Regions from separate parts of the Roseomonas elaeocarpi genome, predicted to be linked through region 1. Evidence: riboswitches for the same ligand, from Rfam matches in the RefSeq annotation. Region 1 holds a riboswitch; each other region holds the start of a gene.
What was found. Region 1 has a riboswitch for cobalamin ahead of ACFFGY_RS13955 (DUF1636 family protein). Riboswitches for the same ligand answer to the same signal wherever they lie in the genome.
Positions count from the first base shown of each region.

Region 2: another riboswitch for cobalamin. It lies ahead of ACFFGY_RS20780 (CbtB domain-containing protein); the one in region 1 lies ahead of ACFFGY_RS13955 (DUF1636 family protein).
Region 3: another riboswitch for cobalamin. It lies ahead of ACFFGY_RS05190 (ABC transporter substrate-binding protein); the one in region 1 lies ahead of ACFFGY_RS13955 (DUF1636 family protein).

Region 1 covers NZ_JBHLUN010000009.1:62,303-72,558, reverse strand. Annotated here, with positions in the region: gene cbiB (adenosylcobinamide-phosphate synthase CbiB) at 1-761, shown strand, start outside; gene ACFFGY_RS13970 (cobyric acid synthase) at 972-2,411, opposite strand; gene cobO (cob(I)yrinic acid a,c-diamide adenosyltransferase) at 2,561-3,220, opposite strand; gene cobU (bifunctional adenosylcobinamide kinase/adenosylcobinamide-phosphate guanylyltransferase) at 3,238-3,738, opposite strand; cobalamin riboswitch at 3,828-4,077, shown strand; gene ACFFGY_RS13955 (DUF1636 family protein) at 4,213-4,968, shown strand; gene cobW (cobalamin biosynthesis protein CobW) at 4,965-6,041, shown strand; gene cobN (cobaltochelatase subunit CobN) at 6,048-9,473, shown strand; gene cobG (precorrin-3B synthase) at 9,470-10,256, shown strand, end outside.
Region 2 covers NZ_JBHLUN010000017.1:49,335-59,590, forward strand. Annotated here, with positions in the region: gene ACFFGY_RS20760 (dienelactone hydrolase family protein) at 176-979, opposite strand; gene ACFFGY_RS20765 (NAD(P)H-hydrate dehydratase) at 1,007-1,903, opposite strand; gene ACFFGY_RS20770 (histidine phosphatase family protein) at 1,928-2,683, opposite strand; gene ACFFGY_RS20775 (CbtA family protein) at 2,828-3,553, opposite strand; gene ACFFGY_RS20780 (CbtB domain-containing protein) at 3,562-3,756, opposite strand; cobalamin riboswitch at 3,793-4,011, opposite strand; gene ACFFGY_RS20785 (amidohydrolase/deacetylase family metallohydrolase) at 4,181-5,347, opposite strand; gene ACFFGY_RS20790 (alpha/beta hydrolase) at 5,584-6,579, shown strand; gene pgi (glucose-6-phosphate isomerase) at 6,795-8,396, opposite strand; gene ACFFGY_RS20800 (M16 family metallopeptidase) at 8,717-10,039, opposite strand; gene ACFFGY_RS20805 (M16 family metallopeptidase) at 10,036-10,256, opposite strand, start outside.
Region 3 covers NZ_JBHLUN010000004.1:27,638-37,893, forward strand. Annotated here, with positions in the region: gene ACFFGY_RS05185 (c-type cytochrome) at 1-139, opposite strand, end outside; cobalamin riboswitch at 600-882, shown strand; gene ACFFGY_RS05190 (ABC transporter substrate-binding protein) at 980-2,191, shown strand; gene ACFFGY_RS05195 (FecCD family ABC transporter permease) at 2,388-3,512, shown strand; gene ACFFGY_RS05200 (ABC transporter ATP-binding protein) at 3,630-4,394, shown strand; gene ACFFGY_RS05205 (outer membrane lipoprotein) at 4,420-5,517, opposite strand; gene ACFFGY_RS05210 (diguanylate cyclase) at 5,846-7,891, opposite strand; gene ACFFGY_RS05215 (DNA/RNA non-specific endonuclease) at 8,154-9,269, shown strand; gene ACFFGY_RS05220 (hypothetical protein) at 9,449-9,697, shown strand; gene ACFFGY_RS05225 (MFS transporter) at 9,735-10,256, opposite strand, start outside.

The sequences.
Region 1 (10,256 bases):
GCGGCCTCATGCAGTTCGCGTTGTTCCGGCTCGGCGATGCCTGGGCGGCGGTGCCGGTGCTGGCGCTGCTGGCGGCGACGCTGCCGGCGCAGCGCTCGCTTTGGTCGCACGTGCGGGCGGTGGCGCTAGGGCTCGAGCGCGACGGCCTCGCGGGCGGACGGCGGGCGGTGGGGATGATCGTCGGGCGTGACACCGCGGTGCTGGACGAGGCCGGGGTGGTGCGGGCGGCGATCGAGAGCCTGGCCGAGAACTTCTCCGACGGCGTGGTGGCGCCGGCCTTCTGGTGCGGCGTGGCGGGCCTGCCGGGCATCGCGGGCTACAAGGCCGCCAACACCGCCGACAGCATGGTGGGTCACCGGACACCTCGCTACGAGCAATACGGCTGGGCCGCGGCGCGCTTCGACGACGTGGTGAACCTTCCGGCCTCGCGCCTCGCGGCGGGGTGGATCATCGCGGCGGCGGCGCTGACGCGCGGGGCGGATGCGCGCGGTGCCTGGCGGGCGGTGCGGCGCGACGCCGGCCGGCATCGCTCCCCCAACGCGGGCTGGCCGGAAGCGGCGATTGCCGGGGCGCTGGGGCTGCGCCTCGCCGGGCCGCGCGTCTACGGCAGCGTGCGGGTGGAGGACGGCTGGATGGGCGACGGGTGCGCGGAGGCGGGGGTGGCGGACCTTTGGCGGGCGCTGCACCTGTTCCGGCTGGCCTGCGCGGTGCAGCTTTGCGCCGTGGCGGCGCTGGTGCTGGGGCTGGCATTGGCGGGCTGAACGGGTGGGGGCCGCTGTTCCGGCCGGCCTGCGCGGTGCAGCTCTCCATCGCGCGGCCCGTGCTGGCGCTGGCGGGCTGAACGGCGTTTCCGCTGTTCCAGCCGACTCCCGCGAGCGCAGCCTTCCGCCGTGGCGGCGGGTGCGGCCGGGCTGCCGTCCGAGCATCGCCGCGCCGGCCTGACCCTGCCCTGACGCGCCGGGCGTCGCGTGTCAGGCGGCGATGGACAGCAGACGGTCCAGGTCGATATGCCGTTCCAGGTGCGCGGCCAGCGCGTCCAGCGCCGCCTCGACCTCGCCCTCGTGGTGGCGCGGTGCTGCGGCGTGGTTCAGCGAGGCCAGGAAACCGGCGCGCTGCCGGTCATCCCCGAACAGCCCATGGACGTAGGTACCCCGCACCAGCCCATCCGTTGACACCGCGCCGTCGTCGCGGCCGTCCGCCAGGCGCAGCAGCGGGCGTGCCGCGTCGGGACCGCCGGTTTGGCCCATGTGCATCTCGTAGCCGGTGAAGGGCGCGCCGTCGGCGAGGCTGTGGCCCGTGGCCGGGCTCAGCCGCTTGGTGCCGGTCAGCACCGTGTCCACCGCCAGCAGCCCGAGGCCGGCGACGGTGCCGGCGGGGCCTTCGATCCCCTCCGGGTCGGAGAGCGTCCGGCCGAGCATCTGGTAGCCACCGCAAAGCCCCAGCACTGCGCCGCCGCGCCGGCGATGGGCGGCGATGTCGATGTCCCATCCCGCCTCCCGCAGCGCCGCGAGGTCCGCGATCGTGGCCTTGGAGCCGGGCAGGATCACCGCGTCGCAGCCGGCGGGAACCGGCGTGCCGGGGCGCAGGAGAAGGAGCTCCACGCCCGGCTCCGCGGCCAGCGGGTCGAGGTCGTCGAAGTTGCTGATGCAGGGCAGCACCGGCACCGCGATACGCAGCGCCGCGTCGGGGTTGCGTGGGGCGGCCAGGTCCTGCGCGTCCTCGGCCGGCAGGCGGCGGGCGGCGTCGAGGAAGGGCACGAGGCCCAGCGGTGCCCAGCCGGTGCGGCGGGCGATCTCGGTCATGCCCTCGGCGAACAAGGTCGGGTCGCCGCGCATTCGGTTGACGATGAAGCCGCGGACCGTGGCGCGGTCGCCGTCGTCGAGCACTGTGTGGGTGCCGACGAGGCTGGCGATCACGCCGCCGCGGTCGATGTCGCCGATCACCACCACGGGTGTCGCGGTCACGCGGGCGAAGCCCATGTTGGCGATGTCGTTGCGGCGCAGGTTGATCTCGGAAGCGCTGCCGGCGCCTTCCACCAGCACGAGGTCGGCCTCCTCGCGCAGCCGACCGAAGCTGTCGAGCACGTGGGGCATCAGCGTCGGCTTGATCAGCTGGTAGTCGCGGGCCCTGGCGGTGCCGTGGACACGGCCCTGCACCACGATCTGGGAGCCCGTCTCGCTCTGAGGCTTCAGCAGCACGGGGTTCATGTGGACCGTGGGCGCCACGCCGGCCGCGCGGGCCTGCAGCGCCTGGGCCCGGCCGATCTCGCCGCCATCGGCGGTGACGGCGGCGTTGTTGCTCATGTTCTGCGGCTTGAAGGGACGCACGCGCAACCCGCGCCGGGCAAAGGCGCGGGCCAGACCCGCCACGATCAGCGACTTGCCGACCGAGGAGCCGGTGCCCTGGAACATGATCGCGCGGGTCACGGACAGCCCTTCCGGCGAGGCGGCAGGCCGCCCCCTGCCCTGGCTTGGCACGGCGCAACGGCTGCCGGGTGGCCCGGGCTTCCGCCGCTGTGCATCGGGCGACAAGCCCGCTGCCATCCTTGGCCGTGCATGGGCTAGAACTCGATGCCCTGCTGCGCCCGGACGCCGGCGGCGAAGTGGTGCTTCACCGGCTGCATCTCGGTCACGAGGTCGGCGGCGTCGAGCAGCGCCTGGGGCGCGTTGCGGCCGGTGACCACGACATGGAGGTCGGGCCGGCGGCCTTGCAGTGCCGCCACCACGGCGCCGGTGTCGAGGTAGCTGTAGCGCAGCGCGATGCAGAGTTCGTCCAGCACCAGCAGCGCAAGGTCGGGGCGCGCCATCATCGCGAGCGCCCGTTCCCAGGCGGCCGTGGCGGCGGCGACGTCGCGGGCGCGGTCCTGGGTTTCCCAGGTGAAGCCTTCCCCCATCGAGTGCCATTCCACCAGCGGGCCGAAGCCTTCCAGCACGGTGCGCTCACCGGTGCTCCAGGCGCCCTTGATGAATTGCACCACGCCGCAGGGCCGCCCGTGCCCCACCATGCGCAGCAGCAGGCCGAGGGCGGCGGTGGACTTGCCCTTGCCCGCGCCGGTGTTGACCAGCAGCAGCCCCTTCTCGACCGTCTTCGAGGCGACCTCCGCATCCTGCACCGCCTTGCGCGCGGCCATCTTGCGCCGGTGGCGGGCGGCCTCGTCGTCGGTGTCGCTGGCTGCGGGCGCGGCCGTGTTCGCGGGTGCGGCAGGGGCATCGTCGCGCATGGACGATTCGCCGGCCGTCATTTCACCACCATCGGCAGGCCCGCCACGGTGAAGACCACGCGGTCCGCCCGCGCGGCCAGGCGTTGGTGCAGCGTGCCGGCGGCGTCGCGGAAGCGCCGGGCGAGCGCGTTGTCGGGCACGATGCCCAGGCCGACCTCGTTGGACACCAAGACCGTGGCGGCGGTGCGCTGCATCAGCGCCGTTTCCAGCGCGTTCGCGGCGGCGTCGAGGTCGCGCTCACCGAGCAGGAGGTTGCTGAGCCAGAGCGTCAGGCAGTCCACCAGCGCCGGCTGCGTCCGGGCGCGCAGCAGGGCGGCCGGCAGGTCCAGCGGCGCTTCCACCGTCTGCCATTCCGCCCCGCGGCGTTCGCGATGGGTGGCGATGCGCTCGCGCATCTCGTCGTCGAAGGCCTGCGCCGTGGCGAGGTAGAGCCAGGGCTGGGGAAGCGCGGTGAAGAGTGACTCGGCGTGCCGGCTCTTGCCGGAACGGGCGCCGCCGAGAACCAGGGTAAGGCTCATGCGCGCGAAACTGCGCGGTTTGCGGCGCGGCGCCAAGGGCGGGCCGGGGCGGCGCGAAGATCGTTTGACTCGCACCCCGGGCGCCGCCTACGACCTCAGGCCGTGATGGTTCCCCCGCGAGGGGGATGAAAAGGGAACGCGGTCCGGGGCCCGTTCCGTGTCTGGCCGGTGCGCATCGCCGGCCGGACACCTCAGGTCCCAAAACCGCGGCTGCCCCCGCAACTGTAGGCGGAGAGCGTCCTGATCCAGAGCCACTGGCCCCCTCCGGGCGGCCGGGAAGGCGACCGGGACGCGCCTGTATCCGCGAGCCAGGAGACCTGCCATCCGCGTCTCGATCGTGCCACCGGGCGGGGTGCCCCGGCGGGCAGAGGTGCCTGGCCGCCGTGCCCGGCGCCGACCCTGCGTGCCGCCAGCGGGCGGTGTTCAGGGCGGTCCCACGCATCCCGGGTTGCTGCGCGTCGGGATCATCACGTTTTGCCAGAAGCCGCCTTTCTGCCGCCGCCCGACATGCCGGCCGACGCCGTGACATCGCATGAGCGCGCCTTGGCCGCTGGCGCGACCGCGCCGGCCCCGGGTGACCAGGGCTCCGGCCGCCCTGCCCCATCCGCACCGGAAACCGCCGTCGCCCCGGCCGCGCCGGTCACCACCCTGCACGTCTGCACCACCTGCCGCGCCGGCCTCGCGCTGGGCGAGGGCGAGGTGCCGGAAGGGCAGAAGCTGTTCGACGCCGTGGCCGCGGCGCTGGCCGCCGCGCCGGAGGCGCCGGTGGTGCTGCGCGCCTCGACCTGCATGGCCAATTGCGAGCGCGGCTGCTCGGCCGCCCTCACGGCGCCCGGCAAGTGGCAGTACCTGCTGGCGGGGCTCGATCCGGCGATGGGGGCGGACCTCGTGAGCTACGGGCGCGCCTACGCCGCCACGGCGACGGGCACGGTGATGCCGTCGAAGCGCCCGGCCTCGCTGCGCCACGCGGTCCTCGGCCGCGTGCCGCCCTTCACCCCGGCGGGCGACCCTGCTCCCGCCACGCGGGCGTCGGTCATCCAGGCACCGGTTCCTCAGCCGTCGGTCCCCCAGGCGTCAGTCCCCCAGGCGTCGGTCTCCCAAGTGCCGATCTCCCCGGCACCGGGCCTTCAGGCACCGATCCTCGAGGCATCGACTTCCCCGGCAACGGCGACCCGGACACCGATTCCCCAGGCAACACCAGTTCCCCAGACGAGCGAGAACGCCTCATGAGCGACGTGCGAAAGATCCCGGCCACCATCGTCACCGGCTTCCTGGGGGCCGGAAAGACCACGCTGGTGCGGCACCTGATGACGCAGGCGAACGGCCGGCGCATCGCCATCATCGTGAACGAGTTCGGCTCGCTGGGCATCGATGGCGAGACGCTGCGCTCCTGCGGGATCGAAGGCTGCGAGGAGGAGAACATCGTCGAACTGGCCAATGGCTGTCTGTGCTGCACCGTGGCGGACGAGTTCCTGCCCACCATGCAGGCGCTGCTCGACCGCCCCAACCCGCCCGAGCACATCCTGATCGAGACCTCGGGTCTCGCGCTGCCCAAGCCGCTGATCAAGGCCTTCAACTGGCCGGGCATCCGGTCGCGCGTCACGGTGGACGGGGTGGTGACGGTGGTGGACGGGCCGGCCGTGGCGGCGGGCCGCTTCGCCGATGATCCGGAGGCCGTGGCGGCGCAGCGCGCGGCGGACGAATCGCTCGACCACGACAACCCCTTGGCCGAGGTCTACGAGGACCAGCTGATGTCGGCCGACCTCGTGGTGCTCAACAAGTCCGACCTGCTGGACACCGCCGAGGCCGGGCGCGTGCGGGAGGAGATCACGGCGGCCATCCCGCGCGCGGTGAAGGTGGTGGCGGCCGAGAACGGGCGCCTCGACGCCGCGGTGCTGCTGGGGCTTGAAGCGGCGGCGGAGGACGACCTGGCGGCGCGGCCCTCGCACCACGATGCCGAGGACGGGGCGCACGAGCACGATGACTTCCGCTCCTTCGTGGCGGTGATGCCCGAGGCGCCCTCCCCCGAGGCTGTCGTGGCGCGGCTGCGCGCCGTCGCCGAAGCGCACGACGTGCTGCGGATGAAGGGCTACGTGGCGGTGGAGGGGAAGCCGATGCGGCTGGAGGTGCAGGGCGTCGGCGCCCGCTTCCGCCACGGCTTCGACCGCGCCTGGACGCCGGGCGAGGCACGCGCGGGGCGCGTGGTGGTGATCGCGCAGACCGGCATGGACGAGGCCGCGATCGCGGACGCCATCGCGGCGCCGTTTACGGCGGACGCCGCCGCCGCGGTCGCGGCGGGATAGCACGCGGTGCACATCCTTCTCCGCGAAGCGCGCACGCTGGATGAGGCCGAGGCGGCGGTGGATCTCGAGCAGGAGCCGGCGCCGCTGGCCCTGCTGAGCTTCTCCGACAGCGACCTCGGCGCGGTGGCCGGCGCCTGGGAGCGGATGCGGGATGTGCCCGAGATGCGACTGGCGCGGCTCGCTTCGCTGCGCCACCCGATGTCGGTGGACCTTTACCTTCAGCAGACGCTGGCGGCGGCGCGCTGCGTCGTGGTGCGGCTGCTGGGCGGGCTGGAATACTGGCGCTACGGCGCGGAGGAACTGGCGGCGCTGTGCCGGGCCGAGGGGATCGCGCTGGCGCTGCTTCCCGGCGACGGGCGCGACGACGAGCGGCTGCGGGCGATGTCCACGGTGGCGGCGGCGCAGTGGGGCCGGCTGGACGCGCTGCTGCGCGAGGGCGGGCCGCGCAACGCGGCCTCGGCGATCCGGCTGATGCGGCACCTGGCCGGGCTCGGCGCGGATGACGGCGCGCTGGTGGAGCGGCTGCCGGCCTGGGGCGAACATCCCCTGCCCAGCGAGGACCCGCCGGACGCGCCGCTGGCGGCGGTGGTGTTCTACCGGTCTCACCTGCTGTCGGGCGACACCGCGCCGGTAGAGGCACTGGCGGCGGCGCTGCGGGCGCGGGGCCTGCGGGTGCGCGCCCTGTTCGTGGACAGTTTGAAGACCGCCGCCACGGCGGCCGGCGTGGCGGTGTCCTTGCGGGGCTGGTGCCCGGCGGTGGTGCTCAACGTCACCGCCTTCTCGGCCCGCCGCGAGGACGCCGGCTCGCCGCTCGACGCCGCGGGCGTGCCGGTGCTGCAACTGGTGGTGGCGAGCTCCTCGCGGGACGCCTGGGTGGCCTCGTCGCGCGGGCTGGGGCAGAGCGACCTGGCGGCGCAGGTCGCCCTGCCGGAGCTGGACGGGCGGCTGCTCACCGGCGCGGTCGCCTTCAAGACGGAAGCGCCTCCGGTGGCCGGGCTGCAATTCGCCCGCGCCGTGCTGGCGCCCTCGCCGGACGGGATCGCGCTGGCGGCGGAGCGGGCCGCCGACTGGGCGCGGCTGCGGCTGGCCTCGCCGGGTGAGCGGCGGGTGGCGGTGGTGCTGTCGGACTATCCGGGCGTCGGCGGGCAGGAAGGGCACGCCGTGGGGCTCGACAGCTTCGCGAGCCTGGCCGCGCTGCTGCGGCGGCTGCGCGAGGCGGGGTACCGGGTGGGCGGTGGGGATGCGCCGGACACGGCCTCGCCGGCTGGGGCGCAGTCGGACGGAGTGCTGCCGGACAGCGACGCGCTGGCAGAGGCGCTGTGCCGGGGCGAGGCGCGGCCGGTGCTGACGCTGGCGGCCTATCGCGACGGCTTCCGCACCTTGCCCGCCGCCCTGCGTGAGGCTGTCCTCCAGGCCTGGGGGGAACCGGAAGCCGATCCGCTGCTGCGCGACGGCGCCTTCCACCTGCGGCACCTGCGCCTCGGCCAGTGCCTCGTGGCGGTGCAGCCCGATCGCGGCGACCCGGCGGCGCGGAAGGCGAGCTATCACGATCCCGACCTGCCGCCGCGGCACGGCTTCCTGGCCTTCTACCTTTGGCTGCGCCGGGCGGAGCGCATCCATGCCCTGGTGCATCTCGGCACCCACGGCTCGCTGGAATGGCTGCCGGGCAAGGCGGTGGCGCTGTCGGACGGCTGCGCCCCGGTGGCGATCGCGGGCGGGCTGCCGGTGATCTACCCTTTCATCGTCAGCAATCCCGGCGAGGCGGCGGTGGCAAAGCGCCGGCTGGGCGCGGTGACGGTCGGTCACCTGACGCCGCCGCTGCGTCCTGCCGGCCTCGGGGCGGAGGGCGCGGTGCTGGAGCGGCTGATCGACGAGTACGCCGCGGCCGACGGGCTCGACCGCCGGCGCACCGCGATGCTGCGGGGCGAGATCCTCGGGCGCGCGGCGGCTTGCGGGCTACTGCGGGAAAGCGGTGCCGAGGTTCCAGCCGGCGAGGCGTCGGAGGAACAGGCGCTGGCGCGGCTGGATGCCTACCTGTGCGACGTGAAGGAAATGCAGATCCGCGACGGGCTGCACGTTTTCGGTGAGCCCCCGGCCGCCGAGCGCCGCGCCCTGCTGCTGGAAGCGCTGGAGCGGTCCTGCCCGGAGGTCGCGCCCGCCGCGCTGGCCGCCGCGCTGGACCGGAGTGCGGGGGCCGAGGCGGCGGCGCTGCTGGCGGCGCTGGACGGGCGGATGGTGGCGCCAGGCCCGGCGGGCGCGCCGAGCCGGGGGCGAGCCGACGTGCTGCCCACCGGGCGCAACCTGTTCGCGCTCGATCCCAGGACGGTGCCGACGCGATCGGCGCTGGTGCTGGCGGAAAAGGCGGCGGCGGAACTGCTGCGCCGGCACCGGCAGGAACAGGGCGACCACCTGCGCTCCGCCGTGATCGACCTTTGGGGCAGCGCCACGCTGCGCACCGGTGGCGAGGAGCTGGCGCTGGCGCTGGTGCTGATGGGCGTCGTGCCGCTGTGGGATGCGGGCTCGGGCCGCGCCAGCGGGGTCGAGGTCGTGCCGCTGGCGCTGCTGGACCGGCCGCGCGTGGACGTGACGCTGCGGATCTCGGGCCTGTTCCGCGACGCCTTCCCGGCGCAGATCGCGCTGTTCGACATGGCGGTCGCCGCGGTGGCGGCGCGCGACGAGGCGGCGGCCTGGAACCCGCTGGCGGCGGCGTTGTCGGGGATGGAGGACGCGGCGCGGCGCGAGGCCGCGGTGCGGATCTTCGGCGCGGCGCCGGGACAGTACGGCACGGGGCTGGAGGACCGGCTGGCGCGCGGCGGCTGGAACGGGCGGGCGGAGCTGGCGGCGCTCTACGTCGAGGGTTCGGCGGCGGGCTATGCGCAGGGGCGCGAGGGCGTCGCGGCGCCGGCGGCCTTCCGGGCGCGGGTCGCCGCGGCGGAAGCCTTTCTCCACACGCAGGACCATGCCGAGACGGACCTGCTGGACAGCCCCGACTACGCCGCCCATGCCGGCGGCTTCGCGGCGGCGGCCGCCGCCGAGGGGAGCGCGCCGGCGCTCTACCACGCCGACACCAGCCGGCCCGACGCGCCGCGCCTGCGTTCGCTGCCGGAGGAGATCGCGCGGGTGGTCCGGGGGCGCGCCGCCAACCGGCGCTGGATCGAGGGGCAGATGCGCCACGGGCGGCGCGGCGCGGCCGAGATCGCGCGCGCGGTGGAGGCGTTGCACGGTTTCGCCGCCACGCTGCCGGTCCGCCTCGACGCGCAGTTCGACCTGCTCCACGCCGCCACGCTGGAGGATCGGGAGGTGCGCGACTTCCTCGCGCAACACAATCCGGAGGCGCTGGCCGCGCTGCGCGCGCGCTTCCGCGAGGCGCTGGAGCGCGGGTTCTGGCAGCCGCGCCGCAACGCCGTGCTGGCGGAGCTCGACGGGCCGTGACGGTGCGCGGCTGGTGCCCCAGCCTGGCGGAGCCGATGCGCTCCGGCGACGGCTGGATCGTGCGGATCAAGCCGCGCCGGCACGGGCTGTCGGCCGCGCAGGCCCGGAGGCTGGCGGCGGAGGCACGGCGGTGGGGCGCGGGCTGGATCGGGTTGACCAACCGCGCGAACCTCCAGGTGCGGGGCCTCGACGATGGTGCGATCGGGCCCTTCGCCGCGGCGATGCTGCGCGCGGGGCTGGCGGAAGCCGACCCGGCGGTGGAGCGGCAGCGCAACCTCCTCCCGCCGGTGCTGCTGGGGAGCGACCCGGCACTGGGCCAACGGTTGGAAGCGTTGCTCGACGGGCTGGAGGCGGTGCTGGGCGACCGCTCCGCCGGCGCGCTGCCGGGCAAGTTCGGGCTGACCGTCGAGGGTGGCGGCGTCCTGCCGCTGGGCGAGGTGGCAGGCGACCTGCACCTGCGGGCGGTGGGCGACGCGGTGTGGCTGCGGCCCGACGGTGCGCGCCTGGCGCTGCGCTGCCGCTGGGACGAGGCGGCGGAAGCGGCGTCGCGGCTGATCCGCCTCTTTCTGGACCGGCGCGGCGAGGCGCGGCGCCTGCGCGGGCTGGTCTCGGCGCTGGGCGAGGACGGGTTCTGGGCGGCGGCAGGCCTGGTGGCGGAACAGCCCCCTACCCCCTTCGCCTCGGCACCGGCGGCCGGGTTCCGGGGCTACGCGGGCACGGCGCGCGGCTTCGCGGCGGCCGGCCTGCCGCTGGGGCGGCTGGACCCCGAGGCACTGGATGGGA
Region 2 (10,256 bases), on a different contig from region 1:
GGTCCGTCCTCGATCCATGGGCGGGTCCTGGCCGCGGCGCTGCCGCCTTTCTCCGGAAGGGGGCAGGGAAGGGGAAGCGGCCAACCCTGATCGGGACTGCGGAAAAGGTGCCGGGTGGTGTTTGGCGGCTTTTCGGGGTGACCTTCCGGGGCGACAAAGGTCGGCCTTTCTGCCGCTACCCGAGAGTGCGGCCGAAAAAGGCGAGCATCTCCTTCCAGCCATGTTCGGCGGCCGCCTCGTCGTAAACAGGGAAATCCGGCTTCATCCAGCCATGCGCCGCGGGATAGGTTTCGGCGCGGTAGCGCACATGCGCCGCGTCCAGCGCCTGCTCGAACCGTTCGGCCATCGCGGGCGGATAGCTGCCGTCGTTCTCGGCGGCGGCGACGTAGAGTTCGGCCTTCAGCCTGGGCGCGTAGCCATGCGGACTGTCGCTCGCGTCGGTCGCGAGGTTGCCGCCGTGGAAGCTGGCGACGGCGGCGAAGCGATCCGGCCAGGTGCCCGCCGCCGCGATCGCCATGCCGCCGCCCATGCAAAAGCCGACCGCGCCGAGCTTCTTGCCCTGCGCGTCGCCGCGCGCGTCGAGACAGGCGAGGAACGCCCGCGTGTCCTCGGCGGCCTTCGCATTGCCCGTCGTCGCCATCAGCGGGCCGAGAATGGCGCGCACGTCGCCCGCCAGCACTGCCTTGGGATCGAAGGGACCGTAGGGGCCGTAGCGGTAGAAGAGGTCTGGCAGCAGCACGACGTAGCCGGCCTCCGACAGCCGCTCGGCCATGGCCAGCGCGGCGGGCCGGATACCGCCTGCATCCATGTAGAAGATGATCGCCGGGCCGCGGCGGCCGGCGCCGGGCGTGAACAGGTGCGCGGGGCATTCGCCGTCCGCGGTGGCGATGGTGATCTGCTCGTGCGGCATGACGGTGCTGGGACCCTCGCAACATGGGCGGAACTGGCAGCCATAGCCCAGGACCTCCGCCGCGGTCACGATCGCCGGTCAGGTTCGTGACACGCCCTACTGCGTGCCGGGCGAGAGCCCCGCCATCAGCCGGGGGATCAGCGGCGGGAGCTCGCGTGCCAGGAAGCCCAGCGGGCCGCCCTGCGCTTCGCCCAGGCGATGGCCGGCCTCGCCGTGGAGGTAAACGCCCCAGAGCGCCGCCTGGGCCGGCGCCGCGCCGCGCGCCAGCAGCCCGCCGATCACCCCGGCCAGCACGTCGCCCGAGCCCGAGGTCGCCAGCCCGATCGAGCCGCCGCGAAAGATCCAGCCTTCTCCGTCGGGCGTGACGATGCGGGTGGTGGCGCCCTTCATGATCACCACCACGCCGAGTTCCTCGGCCGCGCGCCGGGCGGTGCCGAGCGGGTCCCCCTCCACGGCGGCCTTTTCCGTGCCCAGGAGGTTGGCCATCTCGCCCGCATGCGGCGTGATGATGGCCCGGCCGCCGTGCCGTTGCAGTGCGCGGCGCTGTTCGCGCAGGCCCGACATGGCGGCGGCGTCGATCACCAGGCCCGGGCTGCTCACCCGTTCCAGCAGGGTGCCGGTCAGCGCCGCGGCGGCCCCGGCCTCCACCATGCCGGGGCCGATCACCAGCGCGGCGCAGGTGTCGGCGCGCGCCGCCAGGGTTTCGGCCGCCGCGGGGTCGATGGCGCCGCCGGCGGTTTCGGGCAGGGCGATGGCGCGCGATTCCGGCACGGCCACCGCCAGCTGGGGCGCGACCGCGGCCCCCACCGCCAGCTGCAGCTTGCCCGCGCCGGCGCGCAGCGCGGCGGTGCCGGCGAGCAGCACGGCGCCCGGAACCTCGCGGCTGCCGCCCACCACCATGACGCGGCCGCGGCTTTCCTTGTCGCCGCTTTCCGGGCTGGGCAGCGGCATGGAGCGCAGCAGGGCGGGCGTGAGTTCGACCAGTTCGCTCATTGGGGGTCGCTCATCGGGGGTCGCTCATCGGGCGGCCACGTTGGCGTCGGGGGCGGTGGTCACGGGGGCCTGTTCCTCGCGCAGCGGGGCGGTGAAGTTGAAGCGCTCCAGCCGCATCCGCCCCAGCGCCGGGTCGAAGCGGTACTCGGTGACGGAGCAGTTCGCGACCTGCTCGGCCCGGTCGATGGCGAGCAGCTGTTCCTCATCCAGCTGTTCCAGGAGGTAGCGGAAGCAGAGCACGATCACCTGGTGGCACACGATCAAGACGCGCTGCCCCCCGTGATGGAGGCTGATCGTGTCGAGGGCGCTGCGCAGGCGCAGGATCACGTCGCACCAGCTCTCGCCCCCAGGCGGCCGGTGGTAGAACTTGCCGAGCAGGCGGCGGAACTCGGCCTGCTCGGGCTCGAGTTCCCGGATGCCGGCGAAGGTCAGCCGGTCGAGGATGCCGAACTCCTTTTCCCGCAGCCGCTCGTCCGGGGCGAGGTCGGGGGCCTCCCCCAGCAGGGCGCCGGCGCGGCGCAGCTGTGCCGCGGTCTGCCGCGCGCGGCGGTAGGGCGAGGTCAGCAGCACCTCCGGCCTTGCCTCGGGTGGTTGCGCCGCGAACCAGTGGCCCAGCGCCTCGGCCTGCTGCTCGCCCCGGGCGCTGAGCGGCACGTCGGCGTCGCGCTGCGCGAGGTCGATCCGGGCCAGGCCGGCCGCCTGCGCCGCGTCGCGCGCGACGTTGCCGGCACTTTCCCCGTGCCGCACGATCCACAGGCGCTCGGGCCAGTTCTGCCGCATCGCTCACCGCCGTTCCAAGAGGCCGTTCCAAGAGGCCATTCCGGGGGGCCTTCCTGGGGGCCCTTCCTGGGCAGCAACGCGGCAAGCGGCGGATTGTTGGCGGCGGGCGGGATCGGGGCGCTTCTCGGGCGCCCGGAACAGCTGTCAGGCCAGCGCCGCGCGCGGCCGGAAGCGGGCGTGCAGCGCGCCGAGCGCGAGGCCCAGCGTGGCCCAGAACAACAGGCTCACCACCATCACCTCGGTGACGAAGCGGTGGATCAGGGCTTCCGGCACGGCGGAGGTTTCCTCAGGCGCCAGCGGCGCGCCGTAGAGGTGCGGCAGCACCAGCAGGACCACGCCGAGCAGGGCCGGCAGCGGCCTGCGGCCGAGAAGAACCAGGCCTAGGCCCAGCGTGGTGAGGGCGGCGGTCGCCACCCACCAGAGCTGCCGCGCCGTGAGGTCCGCCACCGGCATCCCGGGGGGTTCCGGCGGCAGGCCGATCGAGGGCGCCAGGGTGAACACGGCGAAGCCCGCCAAGCCCCAGAGCAGGCCCTGCCGTCCGTCGACCGGCTGGCCGCGGAGGCTGATCGCGGCACCCAGCATCAGCGCGTAGGCGACGCCGGTGAGCACGTCCGCCAGCAGGGTGTAGAGCGTCCGCTCCAGCCCGTCCCGCGGCTCCCAGGCGGCCGCGTGGTCGTGGCCGGCCTCGGTTCCGGCGGCGGCGTGGTCATGCGGCGGTGCCGCGGCGGCGGGTTCGGCGGCCTGCTCGTAAACCTCGGCGGCCAGGATGGTGGGAACCGTGCTCAGCTGGTGCCCGGCCGTCGCGACGAGGCCGGCCATGAGGCCGGCCAGCACCGCGACGAGGAGGATGTGCCGGAGATGGGCGAACATCGCGCGTCTCAGTGGCAGGGGAAGCCGTTGGAATGGCGCGTGTCGTGCGCCGCGTTGTGCAGCCGATCGTTGTGGGCGAAGCCGACGCCCCAGAGCAGGAAGGCACCGAAGCACAGCATGATGAGGCTGGCGGCGCCGCGCGCGGCGGCGGAGGTCGCGGTGCCGGCACTGGCCGGGGCGGAAAGGGTCTGGGTGGGCGTCATGATGGGTCTCCGCCGGCGCACCCCGCGCCGGCCCGGAAGGTTGGCCATGCCCCGGCAGGTCTCCTGGCTCGCGGGTCATGGCCGATGCTCCTGTCTTCCCGGCACGAACCCGTGCCAGTGACCTGCCCGGAGGCAGACGGAGCAGCGGCGACCCGCCCACAGTTACGGGGGCAGCCACCGACTTGGCCCCGGGGCGGGGCCGCACGGTGTTCCCTTTTCACTCGCTCGCGCGAGACCGGTGCGCGGCCACCCTATCGCGCCGGCGCGGTTTCCAACAAGCGTCCGGGTCCAACAAGCGTCCGGGGCGGATTCTGCGGGCAGGGAACAGGCCGCCTTGTTGGCCGGCCCGCTTGCGCGCCGGCACGCCTTGCGGCGGCGGCGCAGGGTTTCCATCCCCCCGGGATGCATGCGCCGCCGCGGCCGTTCAGGCGGCCGCCTTGAAGGCCCGCCCGTCCTGCGGGTGCCACCACTGGCCGGCGATCACCACGCCCGCGGACTCGATGCGCTGGGTGCCCTGCAGCACCTCGCCCACCACGTCGGTGTAGCTGAACTGCCCGTCACGGATGCGCAGGATCGTGGCGTCGCCCGGGCTGCCGGGCTTCAGCGTGCCGAGCTCGGGCCGGTTCAGCGCGCGGGCGGCTTCCACGGTGGAGCGGGCGATCACCTCATCCAGCGGCATGCCCAGGCACAGGAACTTCGACAGCGTGGTGACCTGGTCGAAGGCCGGGCCGTTGATGCACAGCGCATGGACGTCGGAGGAGATGGTGTCGGGCGGAAAGCCGTTGGCCAGCATGGCGCGCGCCGTCTTGAAGGAGAACGAGCCCTGGCCGTGGCCGATGTCGAACAGGACGCCGCGCGCCCGGGCCGCCAGCACCGCCTGCTTCACCCGCCCCTGCGCCGTGACGGGGGCGTTGGGGAAGGGGCGGAAGCAATGGGTCAGGATGTCGCCGGGGCGCAGGCGGTCGATCACCTCCTCGTAGGACGGGGGCGGGTGGTCGATATGGGCCATCAGCGGCAGGCCTACCTCGTCGGCCACCTGCAGCGCGATGTCGAGCGGCGCGATGCCGGAGGTGCCCGAGGCGTGGCGGCCGACGCGCACCTTGATGCCCACCACCACGTCGCGGTTCTCGTCGGCGACCCGCACCGCGTCGACGGGGTTCATCAGCCGCATCTCCTCGCTCTCGCCCACCATGACGCGCTTGTCGAAGCCGTAGATGCCGGCGTGCGAGACGTGGAGGTAGGCCAGGATGCGCACCGCCGAGCGCTCGATCACGTGCCGGCGGAAGCCGCGGAAATTGCCGGGCCCGGCGGAGCCGGTGTCGACCGCGGTGGTGACGCCGCTGATGCGCGCGAAGTGCTCCGCATCGATGCCCAGCGAGGTGCCGCCGTCGTAGACGTGGGTGTGCAGGTCGATCAGCCCCGGCGTGACCACGTGGCCGGCGACGTCGCGGACATCGGTATGCGCCTCGGCCGCCAGCGCTGGGGCGACGCGCGCGACCTGCCCGTCCCGGAAGCCGACATCCATGATGCCGTCGATTCGCTGCGACGGGTCGATGACGCGGCCGCCGCGCAGGATGAGGTCGAAGGACATGGGCGAGGAACTCCCGGAAGCAGCGGCCGCGGGGAAACGGCGGCCGTCAGGCGGGCCTGGAGCCTAGAGCCCTTCGCCCGGGCTGCAAGATCGGGACGACGGGCGCCCGCGGGGGCGTCGCACGGCAACTCCTGTCGGGGGCTTCGCCCCTGCGGGTGGGGGGGTGCCGAAACCGCTTGGCAGGGCGCTGCCGGCGGTTCAGCATTGCCGCAACGAAACGTCCAGAGCACCACCCGATGACACAGCAGAGCCTGCTCGCGCGTCGCGGCCTGATCCAGGGCGCGGCCCTGGCGGCGGCCGCCACCACGGCCATCCCGCGCGCCATGGCCGCCGAACCCCCGCGCATCCTGGCCGAGGAGCGCTGGGCCCAGAAGGGCGAGGTCCGGCTCTACCTGTATCGCAAGCGCCTGGAAGGCGAGGAGCGCCGGCCGGTGCTGTTCCTGGTGCACGGCTCGTCCTTTTCGGGGCGGGGCGGCTTCGACCTGCAGGTGCCGGGCCACCCCGGCTATTCCTTCATGGACGAGTTCGCGGCGCTGGGCTTCGACGTCTGGACCGTGGACCACGAGAACTACGGCCGCTCCTCGCGCACCGGCAGCAACTCCGATGTCCGCTCCGGCGCGGCGGACCTCGCCGCGGTGTTCCCGGTGGTGGAGCAGGTGACCGGGACGCGGGCGCTGATGGTTTATGCCCAGTCCTCCGGCGCGCTGCGGGCGGGCGTCTACGCCATGGAAGCGCCGGACCGCTTCGACCGGCTGGTGCTCGACGCCTTCACCTATACCGGCGAGGGCGCGCCGGAGATCATGCGCCGGCGCGAGCAGGCGGCGACCTACCGCGCGCAGCCCTACCGGCCGATGAACCGCGACAGCTTCACCGGCATCTTCAGCCGCGACGATCCCTCGACCTTCGAGCCCGCCATGGCCCAGGCGCTGGCGGATTACGAGCTGGCGCTGGGCGACCGGGCGCCCAGCGGGACCTACCTCGACATGGCGGTGAACATGCCGCTGGTGGACCCGGCGCGGATCACCTGCCCGGTGCTGATGACGCGGGCGGCGACCGACGGCAACGCCACGGATGCGGAGCTGTTCGAGTTCTTCTCGAAGCTGCCGAACAAGGACCGGCAGTTCGCCATGATGCAGGGCGTGGCGCACATCGCCGTGCTCGGCATCAACCGGCACCGCATCTGGCACGTGATGCACGAGTTCTTCACCTACCCCGCGCTGCGCGTCGCGTAGCGGGCCGCCGCGCGACGGGGCTGGCCCGGCGGAGGCAGGTTCCCCGGCCCAGGTCGCCGCCCGCGCCGACCCGCCCCGGGCCGCTCTGCTCAGGCCGCCATGCCCAAGGCGTGCCGTTCAGGCCGCCCCGCCCGGGTCGCTCCGCCCAAGCCACCCCGTTCAGGCTGGCCCATCCAGGCCACCCCACCCAGGCCACCCCACCCAGGTCGTGCCGTTCAGGGCTGCGGCCAGAGGCTCCGAAGCTCGGCGATCAGCGCCGTCGTGGAGGGGTCGTGTTCCTGCGCCGCGCCGCCCGAGAGTTCCGGCAGGATCGCGGTGGCCAGCTGCTTGCCCAGCTCCACGCCCCACTGGTCGAAGGCGTTCACGTCCCAGATGGCGCCGAGGCAGAAGACCTTGTGCTCGTACAGGGCGACCAGCTGCCCCAGCGTGAAGGGCGAAAGCTCGGGGATCAGGATCGTGGTGCTCGGCCGGTCGCCGGGGAAGAGGCGATGGGGCAGGAGGTGCTCGATCGCCGCCTCCGACTTGCCGGCGGCCTGCATCTCGGCGCGCACCTCGGCGGCGTCGCGGCCGCGCAGCAGCGCCTCGGCCTGGGCCAGGCCGTTGGCCAGCAGCAGGCGGTGGCTGTCGGGGAAGCCGTGGTCGGGGCGGGCCACCAGCACGAAGTCCACCGGCACCGGCGTGGTGCCCTGGTGCAGCAGCTGCATGAAGGAGTGCTGGGCATTGGTGCCGGGCTCCCCGAACACCACCGGGCCGGTGCCGTGCTCGGCGGGCAGGCCCTCGACCGTCACGCGCTTGCCCAGCGACTCCATCTCGAGCTGCTGCAGGTGCGCCGGGAAGCGGGACAGGCGCTCGTCATAGGGCAGCACGGCGCGCGAGCGCAGGCCGAGGCCGTCGACGTGCCAGACCTCGGCCAGCGCCATCAGCAGCGGCAGGTTCTCGCGGTCGGGGGCGGCGAGGAAATGCTCGTCCATGGCGCGGGCGCCGGCCAGCAGCTGCTCGAACACCGGCCAGCCGCAGCTCAGCGCCACCGACAGCCCCACCGCGGACCACAGGCTGAAGCGGCCGCCCACCCAGTCCTTGAAGCCGAAGACCTGGTCCGCCGGCACGCCGAAGGCTGCCGTTGCCTTCTCGTTGGTGGACAGCGCCACGAGCTGCCGGTCCCCGGCCTCGCCCAGCGCGTCGCGCAGCCAGTGGCGCACGAGGTGGGCGTTGCTCATGGTTTCGGCGGTGGTGAAGGTCTTGGAAGCCACCAGCACCAGCGTGCGCGCGGGGTCGAGGGTGTGGCGCATCGCTTCCCAGGCATGGCCGTCGGCGTTGCTGAGCCAGTGGGCGCGCATCGGGCTGTCGTGCCGGTGCAGCGCGCGGGCCACCATCTGCGGGCCGAGGTCGGAGCCGCCGATGCCGATGTTCACCACGTCGGTGAAGCGCGCTTCCGCATGCACGCGTTCCGTGAAGCGCCGCATCGCGGCCAGCGTGTCGTGCACCGCGCCCGAGGCATCCTCGGCGCCGTCGCGGTAGCGGCCGGGCGCGCCGCGCAGCGCCATGTGCAGCACGGCGCGGTCCTCGGTGCTGTTGATGTGCGCGCCCGAGGCCATGGCGGCGCGCCGGCCGCCGAGGTCGCGCGCGGCGGCCAGCGCCAGCAGCGCGTCCAGCACCTCGTCGCTGAGTGACGTCTTGCTGAGGTCGAGCCGCAGCCCGTCGGCACGGAAGGTGAATCGCTCGGCGCGACGCGGGTCTGCGGCGAAGAGCGGGCGGATCGCCGCGGCCTCAGGGGCGCGGGCGAGCGTGGCGATGAGGCCCCAGGCATCCTGCGACATGCGAACCGTCTCTCCCGTGGCATCTTGCAGTCATGGGGGAGCGCGTCTCCCCCTCCTGCCACCTGAGCGCACGGTCGCGCCCGGCGTTGCACCGGGGATGCGGCGCGGGGCGCGCGACGTCAACAGTTCCGCCTGGGGTTTCCCCTGGGGGGGGTCCCCTGAAGGTTTCCCTGGGGGTTTCCCTTGGGGGGCCTCCCGTGGCGCGGCGTCGCGGCACGCCGCCGCGCGAGGAGGGGGGGGGCGACGCGGCGCCGGGGGCGGCGGCCGGTCGGGTCGGGGGCACGCGGCCGGCGGGGTTTGCGGCCGGCGCGCCCGGCCGGTCAGAGGCCCTGCGGCTTGCCCGCCACCACGGCGCCCAGGGCTTCGGGCTGCAGCAGGCGCTTCGACACCTCGGTCACCTTATCCTGCGTCAGCGCCGCGAGTCGCGCCGGGCGGCCGGCCAGCCAGTCCGGCGCGCGGTTGTTGCGGCGCTGGCTGAGCAGGATCGAGGCGGTGCGGCGGCTGTCGGTGAACTGCAGCGGCAGGCTGCCGGTGAGAAAGGCCACCGCGTCGCGCACCTCTTCCTCGCTCGGCCCTTCCGCCGCCATCCGCGCCCATTCGGCCCGCAGCACGGTCAGGGTTTCGGCGACGCGCGCGTTCTCGGTGGCGACCGAGCCCAGGATCAGCCCCTGCCGCGCCACGGTGTCGAGCCCGGCGCCGATGCCGTAGCTCAGGCCCCGCTTGACGCGGACCTCGGTCATCAGGCGCGACGAGAAGCCGCCGCCGGCCAGCACGCGCAGCACCACCTGCGCCGCTTCCCAGTCAGGGTCGCTCACCGCGAGGCCGGGCTGGCCGAAGATCACCGCGCATTGCGGCGCATCCACGGTCACCACCTGGGCGCCGCCGGTGGCCAGCGGCGGCAGGGCGAAGCGCGGCAGCGGCGGGGCCACGGGGGCGTCGCTGTCGGGCAGGGCGCCGAAAAGGTCGTCGAGGGCGCGGCCGAACTCCGCCTCGGTGATGGCGCCCGAGGCGGTGACCTGCAGGCCGGCGCGGCGCAGGTGGCGCGCGGCCGCGGCGCGGATCGCGTCGGCCGGCAGGGCGGCCAGGCTCTCGGCGGTGCCGCCGGGCGGGCGGGCATAGGGGCTGGCGGGGAAGCTGTTGGCCCAGAAGGCGCGGTTGGCCTGCCCGCGCGGGCCTTCCAGCGCCTGCCGCGCGCCGGCGATGGAGCGGGCGCGCACGCGCTCCACGGCCTCGGCGTCGAAGCGCGGCGCCGTCAGCGCGAGGCGGGCGAGGCGCACGGCCTCGGGCAGGGCGTCGCCCTCGGCGGTGCCGGGCGGGCTGCGCAACGCGCGGAAGCCGCCCTCGAAGCCGTCGCGGTCGCCATGGAAGGACAGGCCGATGCCGGCGTCGCGCAGCGCGTCTTGGAAGTCGGCTGCGTTGAGGTCGCCCGCGCCTTCGGTCAGCAGCGCGGCGGCCACCGCGGCGGCGCCCTCCTGCCCCTCGGGGTCGAGCGAGGCGCCGCCGTCCCAGCCCCAGGCCAGCGACACCACGGGCACCGAATGATCCTCGGCCAGCCAGGCGGAGATGCCGCCGGGCGAGCGGATCTCGCGGATCGGCAGGGTGAAGCCCGCGGGGGCGGGAGCTTGCGTCAACGTATCGCTCACGACGCGCTCACTCCTTCGGGCAGCAGCCAGCCGGTGATGGACGGGTTGCGCAGCACGGCGCGGGCGGCGGCGTTCACCTGATCCGCCGTGACGGCGCGGATGCGGGCGGGCCAGAACTCCACCACCTCCGGCCCGAGGCCGATCGACAGGACGTGGCCGAACATGCGGGGTGCGGCGCCCAAGCCGTCCAGCGCCAGCAGCGCGCCGGCGGTGACCT
Region 3 (10,256 bases), on a different contig from region 1:
GCACCACATCCGCGTCGAAGCTGCCGGGCGCCGGCGGCGTGACCGGCGCGATGGCCGGGTGCCAGGCATAGGCCGCGAAACCGCCCACGCCGAGCACCACCGCCGCCAGTCCCGCGAGGAGGAAGTACCGTGCCCGCATGCTGCGGCATCCCGTTCTGATCGTTCTTGTTTCCCGGGAAGAACACGCCGTTCCTGGGCCTCCCCGCCCGAGGCGGCGCGGGCCGAAGTCCCGCCGTTCGTGCTGCGCGGAAGGCTCCGCCCGCGCAGGCTTCAGGTCAACGCGCCCGCCCATCACGGCTGACGGAGCGTTCCGGCGCCGATACGTCCCGGCCGGCACCCTCGCCGTGCTGGCACCTCGCCTGGCTGCCCACGCAGGCCACTCCCCCTCCTGCGGCAGGCCTCGTTGCAGCCGCGTCTGGCCAGCGGCCGATGGCCGAACCCCGACTTGTCCCTGCGCCCACCATCGGACGGGAAAGCGGCACGTCGCACCCGCTTGATAGATACGTTATAACATGACAGACCATCGAGCCATGCCGCCACGCCTCGATCCCACGGCCGCTCACCGACCGTCCGGCCTTGCCGCGCCCACGCCGCCGTGGCTAGCTGCACCGGTCGACGGTCCCGCGCGAGCGGGTGAAAAGGGAACACCGTGCGTTCCGGCAGGGCCCCGCGCCCGGGAACAAGTCGGTGGCTGCCCCCGCAACTGTCAGCGGCGTGCCGCTGGCCCGTCCGTCACGCCGCAGCGGCGTGGCGGGTCACTGTGCCGCCCCGGGCTGCTGCCGGGGAAGCGCGGGAAGACAGGGCCGGTGGCGGGGCGCATCCGGTCAAACCCGGCTGCCACGCGCCGCGAGCCAGGAGACCTGCCGTCGTCGCGCCATCATGCCGCCGGGCGGGGTGCTCCGGAGGCAGGAGAGTTCCTGTGACCCACGCCCCGCTCCACCCGCGCCCGGCCGTCCCCGCATCCACCCCCGCATACCCCTTGGCAAGCGCCACGGCCGCCCTGCCCGCGGGGTCGGCCCCGACCGCCCGTCGCCGGCGCTTTCCCGCGGCGAGGCTCCCGGCCGCGATCCTGGCCGCCGCTACACTGCTGGCGCCGCTCCTGGTCACGCTGGCCCCGGCCACGCCCGCCCAGGCCACGCCCACCCGGACCGAGCCCACCCAGGCCGATCCCACAAAGGCCGATCCCGCCCAAAAGGAACCCAGCCAGACCGGACCCACCCAGACCGGGCCCACCCAGGCCGGGCCCACGCGCTACCCGCTGACGCTCAGCAACTGCGGCCGCGACGTCACCTTCCCCCACGCGCCGCAACGCGCCGTGTCGATCGGCCAGAACGAGACGGAGATCATGCTCTCGCTCGGCCTGGGCGACCGGCTGGTCGGCACCGCCCTCTGGGTCGGCCCGGTGCTGCCCGAACTCGCCGGGGCGAACGCGCGCATCCCGCGCCTGGCCGACAACGACCCCAGCTTCGAATCCGTGGTGGGGCGCGAGCCCGACCTCGTGACCGCGCAGTTCGAATGGCACCTGGGCCCGCACGGCGCGGTCGGCCGGCGGGAACAGTTCGACGCGCTCGGCATCCCCACCTACGTCGCCCGCACCGACTGCACCGGCAAGGACAACAGCGGCTCCGGCGACGGTGTCCGCCGCACGCCCTTCGATCTGTCGCAGCTCTACGGCGAGATCCGCGACCTCGCCGCGATCTTTGATGTGCAGGACCGGGGCGAGGCGCTGATCCGCAAGCTCCAGGCGCGCGAGGCCGCGGCCGTCGCCGCCGTGGCGCCGCTGCGCGGCCGGGCGATCCCGACGCTGTTCTGGTTTTCCTCGCGCGACGTGGCGGGCGACGCCTTCGTGGCCGGCACCAATGGCGCCCCGGCCGCGATCATGCGCATTCTCGGCCTGCGCAACGTCATCACCACCGAGGACGAGTGGCCCACGGTGGGCTGGGAAACCATCGCCGCCGCAGCACCCCGCCTGATCGTGCTGGGCGAGATGTCGCGCCGCCGCTTCCCCGCCGACGACGCCGCGGTGAAGCGCCGCTTCCTCGAAACCGATCCCGTGGCGCGCGAGATCCCGGCGGTGCGGGCGGGGCAGGTCATCACGGTCGACGCGCAATCCATGAACCCGACCATGCGCACGATCGACGGCATCGAGGCCGTGGCGCGCGGCCTCCAGAACCTCGGCACCGCGCCGTGACGCCCTGGCACGGGATACCGGCCCCCGCCCGCCCGGTCGGATCCGGCGCGCGTGCCCACGGCGGCCGGCGGCAGGGCGGGGCGACCGGCGCGCCCGGGCACCAGGTGGCGCAGCCGCCCAACAGCCCGCCCGCCGCGATGCGCCCGCCGGGGCTGCGCCCTGCCGCGCATCCGGCCACCCCCGGCGGATCACCGGCTTGAGCGCCCCCCTCGCCCTCCCTTCCTCGCTGCGCGCCCGGGCCGCGCGGCTGCTGCCCCTCGACGAGGCCCGACGCGGCGCGGCGCAGCGGCGGCTGGCCACGGTGCTGCTGCCCGCCTCGCCGCTGATCCTGGCGCTGGCCGTCGCACTGGCGGTGTCGGCCGGCGAGATGCGCATCCCGCCGCTCACGGTGCTCGAGGCCATGGCCAACCGCCTCCTCGGCGCGGGCTTCCCCGTGTCGCGGCTGCAGGAAGGCGTGATCTGGGACTACCGCCTCAGCCGCGCGCTGATGGCCGCCTGCCTGGGCGGCGGCCTCGCCACCGCGGGGGCGGTGCTGCAGGCGCTGCTGCGCAACCCGCTGGCGGAGCCCTACGTGCTGGGCATCTCGGCCGGCGCTTCCACCGGCGCGGTGGCGGTGGTGATCCTGGGGCTGGGCGCGGGCACGCTGGGGGCGTCGCTGGGCCTGCCGCTCGGTCTCCCCTTGGGCGCCTTTCTCGGCGCCGCCGTGGCGCTGGCAGCCGTGGCGGCGCTGGCCACGGCGTCCGGCGGCGGCAGCGAGCGCGTGATCCTGTCCGGCGTGGTGGCCTCGCAGCTCTTCAACGCCGCCACCGCCTTTATCGTCACCACCGCGGCCAATGCCGAGCAGGCGCGCGGCGTGATGTTCTGGCTGCTGGGCAGCCTCGGCGGCACCCGCTGGCCCGACCTGGCGCTGGCCGCCCCGGTGGTGCTGGGGGGCGCCGCGGTCTGCCTGCTCCACGCCCGCGCGCTGGACGCCTTCGCCTTCGGAACCGACGCGGCCGCGGCGCTGGGCATCCCGGTGGGCCGGGTCCGCGCCACGCTGTTCGCCACCACCGCGGCGCTGGCGGCGGTGCTGGTGGCGATCGCCGGCACGGTGGGCTTCGTGGGACTGGTGGTGCCGCACGCCGCCCGCTTCCTGGTGGGCCCGTCGCACGCCCGGCTGCTGCCGGCCTCGCTGATGCTGGGCGCCATCCTGACGGTGCTGGCGGACCTCGCCTCGCGCACGCTGGTGGCGGGCCAGACCCTGCCGATCGGCGTGGTCACGGCGCTGTTCGGCGCCCCATGCTTCGCGCTGATCCTGTGCCGTGCCCGGCGCGCGCGATGAGGCGCAGGCCATGAAGCCACGCAGCGATCCCGCCCTCCGCCCCGCCGGGCATCACCCCGCGGCAACACGCCCCACCCCCGCCGCGCCGCGCCCGCACCGCCGCGCCGGACGCGCCCGATGACGCTGGCCACCGAGCGCGTCCGCTGGTCCGCCGGCGGGCGCCTGATCGTGGACGGCGTGACGCTGGAGGCCACGCCGGGCCGGACGCTGGGCCTGCTGGGTCCCAACGGCTCCGGCAAGTCGAGCCTGCTGCACCTGCTGGCCGGGCTGCGCCGGGTGCGCAGCGGCGTGGTGACGCTGGATGGCGGCGACCTCGCGGTGATCCCCCGCCGCGACGTGGCGCGCCGCGTGGCGCTCATGGCGCAGGGCGCCGACACCGACACGCCGCTGACGCTGGAGGAGGTGGTGCGTCTCGGCCGCACGCCCCACCGCGCCGCGCTGGCCGGCTGGACCGAGGCCGACGAGCAGGCGGTGGAACAGGCGCTGCGCGAGACCGACCTCCTCGCGCTGCGCGCCCGCCGCTGGCAAACGCTCTCGGGCGGCGAGCGCCAGCGCGCCCAGATCGCCCGTGCCCTGGCGCAGGACCCGCGCGAGCTGATCCTGGACGAGCCCACCAACCACCTCGACATCCGCCACCAGCTCGAAATCCTGGCATTGGTGCGGCGCCTGCCGGTGACCGCGGTGGTGGCGCTGCACGACCTCAACCTCGCGGCGATGTTCTGCGACCGGCTGGCGCTGATGCAGAACGGCCGCCTCGCCGCCGCCGGCACGCCCGAGGCGGTGCTGACGGAAGCGCGTATCGAGGCGGTCTTCGGCGTGCGCGCCCGCGTCGCGCTCTCGGCCGATCACGGCCGGCCGCAGGTGCACTACCTCCCCGGTTGAAAAACCGCCGCGCGGGCGGCCGCGTTCAGCGCGCGAAGGTCGGGAAGCTCGGAAATACCGACCGGTCGCCGGTCGCCGTGCCCGCCGGGGTGCTCGCGGAAGCAGACGCCGCGCCGGTGGACGCGTCGCCGGACGTGCCGGCGGCGGTCCCGGCGCCCGCCCCCGTTCCGGCCGCCACGGTTCCGGCCACCGTCGCGCCGGCCCCGACCGAGCTGGCCCCCATCGGACTGGCTCCCGTCGGATTGGCGCCTGCCGAACCGGCCGCTGCCGGGCTGGTCCCCGCCGCCGCGGCCTCCGCCTTTCCCGCGCCGCCGCCCGTATCATCGGCCAGCGGCGGCAGCGGCGCCGACTGCACCGGGGTCGCGGGCGGCACCGCGTTGCCCAGGAGGCCGCCCGTCGCCACGCCGCTCCCGCCCGGCGCCCCGCCGGACACCCCCGCGGCGGTCGCGCCCGCCGCGCCACCGGGCGCGGAACCACCGCCCCCAGCGCCACCCGGCCCGGGCACGCCGCCACCCTGGCCCGCCCCGGCCTCCTTGCCGCCCCCGGCGGTCGCCCCCGTGCCGACCGTGGCCACGGTATAGTCCGGCAGCACGCGCGCCTGGTTGCCGGTGATCACCAGCACCTTCTGCCCGATCGCCAGCGGCACGGTGTCGGTCTGCGCCACCGACAGCAGCTCGTCGTTGCTCTTGCGGACGATGTACTCGTAGCCCTTGGCATCCCCCGTGGCGCGCTCCGCGGCGCTGCCCAGCAGCCCGCCCACCACGCCGCCGCCGATTGCCCCGAAGGCCGAGGCCGTGCTGCCGGCGCCAACCGTGGAGCCCGCCAGGCTGCCCGCCGCCGCCCCCGCCGTGGCGCCGGTGGTGCCGTCGGCGCGGATGTCCACCGGCCGCGCGCCCACGATCACCCCCTGCTCGACCTTGTTGGCCTGCTGCACGGCGCGCGTGGCATAGGTGTTGGGGGAATAATCGCCGCCGCAGCCCGACAGCAGCAGCAGCCCGGCCGGCAGGAGGCCGCGAAACCCGCGCCCGGCGCGATCCCTGGAACCTTCCCCGGGACATCTCGCGGCCGTTGCCGCCCGCCATCCACGCGGCCCGCCCGCCGCCCGATCCACCCGTCCCGCCATGCGCGCGCACCGCTCCGCCCTTGCCGGGGCCGTCAGGTAGAGCCCCCGTGCCGATGCCTCAACCCCGTTTCCGCCGGCGCTCGCCCCCGGCTGGATCGCGTTTGCGGCAGGGCTGCTCCGGACGGGACCGTTTTTCGACAGGGCTGCTCCGGCGGCGCTGTTCCGGCGGGGCCGCACTCCTGGCAGGGCTGTTCCGTCGGCCTGTTCCGCCGGGCGGCTCCGGTCAACTGTTCCGGCCGGGCCACGCCGGGCACAGCTCCGCGCCCCGCGCGACTCCGGCGCAGCCGCTCCCGCCCCCCTCCGGCGCGGGCCGCGCCGCCCGGCACCCTCAGGCGGCAGCCCCGCCCGGCGCGGCCTCGGGCAGCGACGGGTGGTGGAAGGCCATCCGGTTGCGGCCGCCGCGCTTGGCGGCGTAGAGCGCGGCGTCGGCGTGGCGCAGCAGCTCCGCCGTGTCGGTGACCCCGCGGCTCCAGGCCGTGGCGCCGATCGAGCAGCCGACGCTCACCGTCACCGGGCGCCCGTCCTCGCCCGGCACCGTGAAGGGGCGCTGGCCGATGCTTTCCAGCACGCGCCGGCCGACCTCGGCGCTGCCGCCCTCGCTGCTCAGCCCCGCCTGTTCTTCCAGCAGCAGCACGAACTCGTCGCCGCCGATGCGCGCCACCACGTCGCTGCCGCGCACGCAGCGGCCGAGCCGCTGGGCGGCCTCGCGCAGCACCGCGTCGCCGGCGGCGTGGCCGTGCTCGTCGTTGACCGGCTTGAAGCGGTCGAGGTCGAGGCAGAGCAGCGCGAAGCCCCGCCCGCCCAGCCGGGCGCGCAGCGAGAAGCTTTCCAGTTGCGCCGCCAACCCGGCGCGGTTGAGCAGCCCGGTCATCGGGTCGCGCCGCCCCGCTTCCTCGGCGGCGCTCAGCGCCGCCTCCTTGCGCGTCAGGGCACCGAGCAGCCGGCGCAGCGCGTCCGACAGCGCCTCGACCTCGCGCGGACCGCGCACCGGCGGGAAGTCCTGCCCCTCGCCCAGGCGCAGCCGGTCCACCAGCCGCGCGATCCGCGCCAGCGGCGCCGCGATCCAGTCCGCCAGGAACCAGCCCAGCGCCGCGCAGAACAGCGCCACGGCGCCGCCCCACAGCGCCACGGTGGTGATGACCTGCCGCCCGGAGGCGTAGGACATCTCGGCCGGCTGCCGCGCCAGGATGGCCCAGCCCAGCCCCGGGTAGCTCCCGCCGCCGCGCGCCGCCACCGCCGCGGTCAGGTAGTCGCGCCCGTCGGGCCAGCGCTGCACCGCCGGCGTCACCGCGGGCAGTGCGCCGCGCGCGGCCGCCGCCCCGTCCACGCCGCGCCGCGCCGCAGCCTCGCCCGCCGATCCCGTTCCGCCCGCCGGCGCAACTGCCGCGCCCGGGGAAGCCTCGCCCACCCCGGTTCCCGACCCGCCGGTCCCGACCGTGGCGGCCCCGCCAGCCCCGGTCCCGCCAGCCCCAAGGCCGTTGGCATCAGTCCCGCTGGCATCGGCCCCGCCCGCGGTCGCACCCCGCTGCCCGTTCAACTCATCCAGCAACGGCAGCCGCAGCACCGTGCCCGCCAGCGCGTCGGGGCCCAGCAGGACCTCGCCGTCGCGCGCCACCACCAGGAGGTCGATGCCGCGCCGGCTGCCGAAGGGCAGCACGGTGGAACGTTCCTGCGCCGCGGCCCAGCGCCAGTCGATATGCGCCCCCAGGACGCCCAGCAGCCGGCCATCGGGGCTGCGCAGCGGCAGCGCGATGTCCACGAAGCGCCACGGCTCGCCGTCGCGCTGCGGCAGCAGCCGCGCCAGCAGCACCGCGTCGTGCACGTCGCCCACGAACAGGCCGTCGCGCCCCCGCGCGAACCAGGGCCTGGCCGAAACATCGGCGCCGAGCAGCAGGTTGCTGCTGGACGCCACCACGCGCCCCGCCGGGTCGGCGATGCCCAGCCAGGCGAAGTTCGGGAAGCCGCGCCGGAGGTTGTCCAGCAAGGCGCCGGCGCGCGGCAGGTCTTCCTCGGTGTTGAACTGATCCAGCCGCGACAGGACGCTCAGCAGCACGACGCGCCCTTCCATGTCGGCGGCCAGCCGCCCGTCCAGCAGCGCGGCCAGGGCGCCGAGGTCGCGCCGACGGGCCGCGCCGGCTTCCTCGTAGGCCTGGTGGCCCAGGATCAGCCCGAGGCACAGCGCGCAGGCGGCCGCCAGCCCGGCAAAGGCGAGTGCCAGCTGGCCGCGCATGCCGGTGCGGCGGCGCGGTGGCGTGCTGGCCACGCGAGGCAGCACCGTGCCGCGGATCGCCGCGTCGGAGACGGCCGCGTAGGGAGCCGCCGCATCGGGGGCCGCCGTGCCGGCGCCGGACCTTTCCGCAGCGCGGGAAACCATGCCGAGCCGCTGATTCTGCTGGACTTTTTCGTCAGCTGCCGGCATCCTGTCCATGATCAACCACGCCCTGATATGCCTGTCGCGATTCGCCGGCGGCACAACCCTAGGTCAGGTCCGTCACCGGATTCTTTAAAGAACCCTGTGATCCCGGTAAATTTTTGCACGCAAAGGTTGTGCATTCCAGCATCGTGCCTGGCTGACGCGGGGCACTTCGTGCAGGACGGGCGAGGCAGGACGCACCGCCCCGTGCTATCGGGGAACCATGATCCTCGCTCGTTCCGCACCCGCCCTCACCGGGCGCAGGAGCCCCGGCCCGCGCCGGTCCTGGCCCGCCCGGCTGGCGGCGACGCTGATGCCCGTGCCGCTGCTGTCGGCGCTGCTGCTGCTTCCCGCCGCCCCGGCCACGGCGGCGCCGGCCGCCTGCGCCGCGCAGTATCCCGGCGGCACCGGCCCGGCGATCGAGCGCGCCTCGCTGCGCGACCGCGTCGAGGAACTCTGCTTCGGCGGCTTCGCCCTGCTGCACAGCGGCGTGTCGCGCACGCCGCTCGCGGTGTCGGAGCACCTGACCCGCGCCCGCATCCGCCAGGCCGGACAGGTCCCGCGCGACGACCGCTTCCATGCCGAGGACGCGCTGCCGGACGAGGACCAGTCGCGCCTGTCGGACTACGCCCGCTCCGGCTTCGATCGGGGGCACATGGCGCCCTCGGGCGACATGGCGACCGCCGCCTCGCAGGGAGAAAGCTTCTCGCTCGCCAACATCGTGCCGCAGAACCCGGGCTCGAACCGCTGCCTGTGGGAAGGCGTGGAAAGCACGGTGCGCAGCCTCGCCACCGAGCAGAACGAGGTCTGGGTGGTCACCGGCCCGGTCTTCGAGGGGGAATCGCTGCAGCGGCTGAACAACCGGGTGCTGGTGCCGACCTCGCTGTTCAAGGCGGTCTGGGTGCCCTCGCTGAACGGGGCCGCCGCCTATCTCGCGCCCAATGCCCCGGGGGTGCGCTGGCGCGCGGTGTCGATCGAGGAGCTGCGCCGCATCACCGGCATCGACGTGTTTCCCACCCTGCCCGCCGCGCTGCGGGGCACGGCGCTGGCGCTGCCCGACCCGCGGCCCAGCAACATCCGCGAAAGCTGCTACAGCAACGGCAACAATGGCGAGGTCGCGCAGGCCGACAACGCCCCGCCGCCCGCCGCTGGCCGCGCCGCCGCGCCGCCTGAGGCGCGGCGGAGCCCCGTCGAGGAACGGCGCGTCGACCGCCCGAGAAACGAGCGGGGCAGCCCGCAGGTGCAGCCGGCGGCGAGCAGCCGCCTGACGCTGATCCTGGCAGCGGTGTTCGCGATCGTGGCGGTGGTGGCGCTGATCCGCGTTCTTGGCCGCCGCTGAGACGCCCGGCCCCGGCGGCGCGGGCCGGGCGCGACGGCGAAGTAAGATAGTAAGATGGTAAGGAAGTAAGGCGAATGCGCCGCCGGCGCGGCCCCGGGCCGGCAGCGCGCCCGACGCCCGGCACCCGCCGGCCGGAGGGTCGGCAGCGTGGCGGCACCGCAGGATGGAGGACGCAGGGGATGCAGTTCGAGCCTTTCGCCGACGAGGCCGCCGTGCGGGGCATCGGCGAGCTGACCGTGGAAAACCGGCTCGACCGGATCTCGATCCACGGCAGCCTGGACGTGACGCGCGACCAGGAAGGGCTGGCCCGGGCGCGCGACCTCCGCGACCTGTTGCTGGCCGCCATCGCGCGGCTGGAAGCGGAGGACCTGCCGGAGCGGGTCCGCACCGGCGAGCACACCGACCGCACCCCCAACCCCTTCCGCTAGCGGCGGGCCTGGAAGCGGCGAGCCCGGGGACGCGCCGCTATTCCGCGGCGATCGGCCGCGCCGCGGTGGCACGCCCGCGGTCGAGCAGCACGATCAGCACGATCGACATGATCGGCAGCGCCGCCATGAACAGCAGCCCGTAGTAGTCGCCGCCGCCCGAACGGTCCTTGATGATGCCGAAGACCTGCGGCCCGAAATAGCCGCCGAGATTGCCCACCGAATTGATCCAGGCGATGCCCGCCGCGGCCGCCGTGCCGCTGAGAAAGGCGGTGGGCAGCGACCAGAAGACCGGCAGCGCCGCGAAGATGCCGAAGCTGGCCAGCGCCAGGCCCAGCAGCTTCGGCACGAGGCCGTCATTGCCCGCCGCGATCAGCAGCCCCGCCGTGGCGCAGGCGGCGGCGAAGGCGGTGGTCCACTTCCGCTCGCCGATGCGGTCCGAGAAGAAGCCCCACAGCACCATGGTCACCGCACCCACGGCGTAGGGGAAGGCGTTGAGGAAGCCGAGCTGAACGTTGCCCACCTCGCCGATCGCCTTGATGATCTGCGGCTGAAAGAAGCC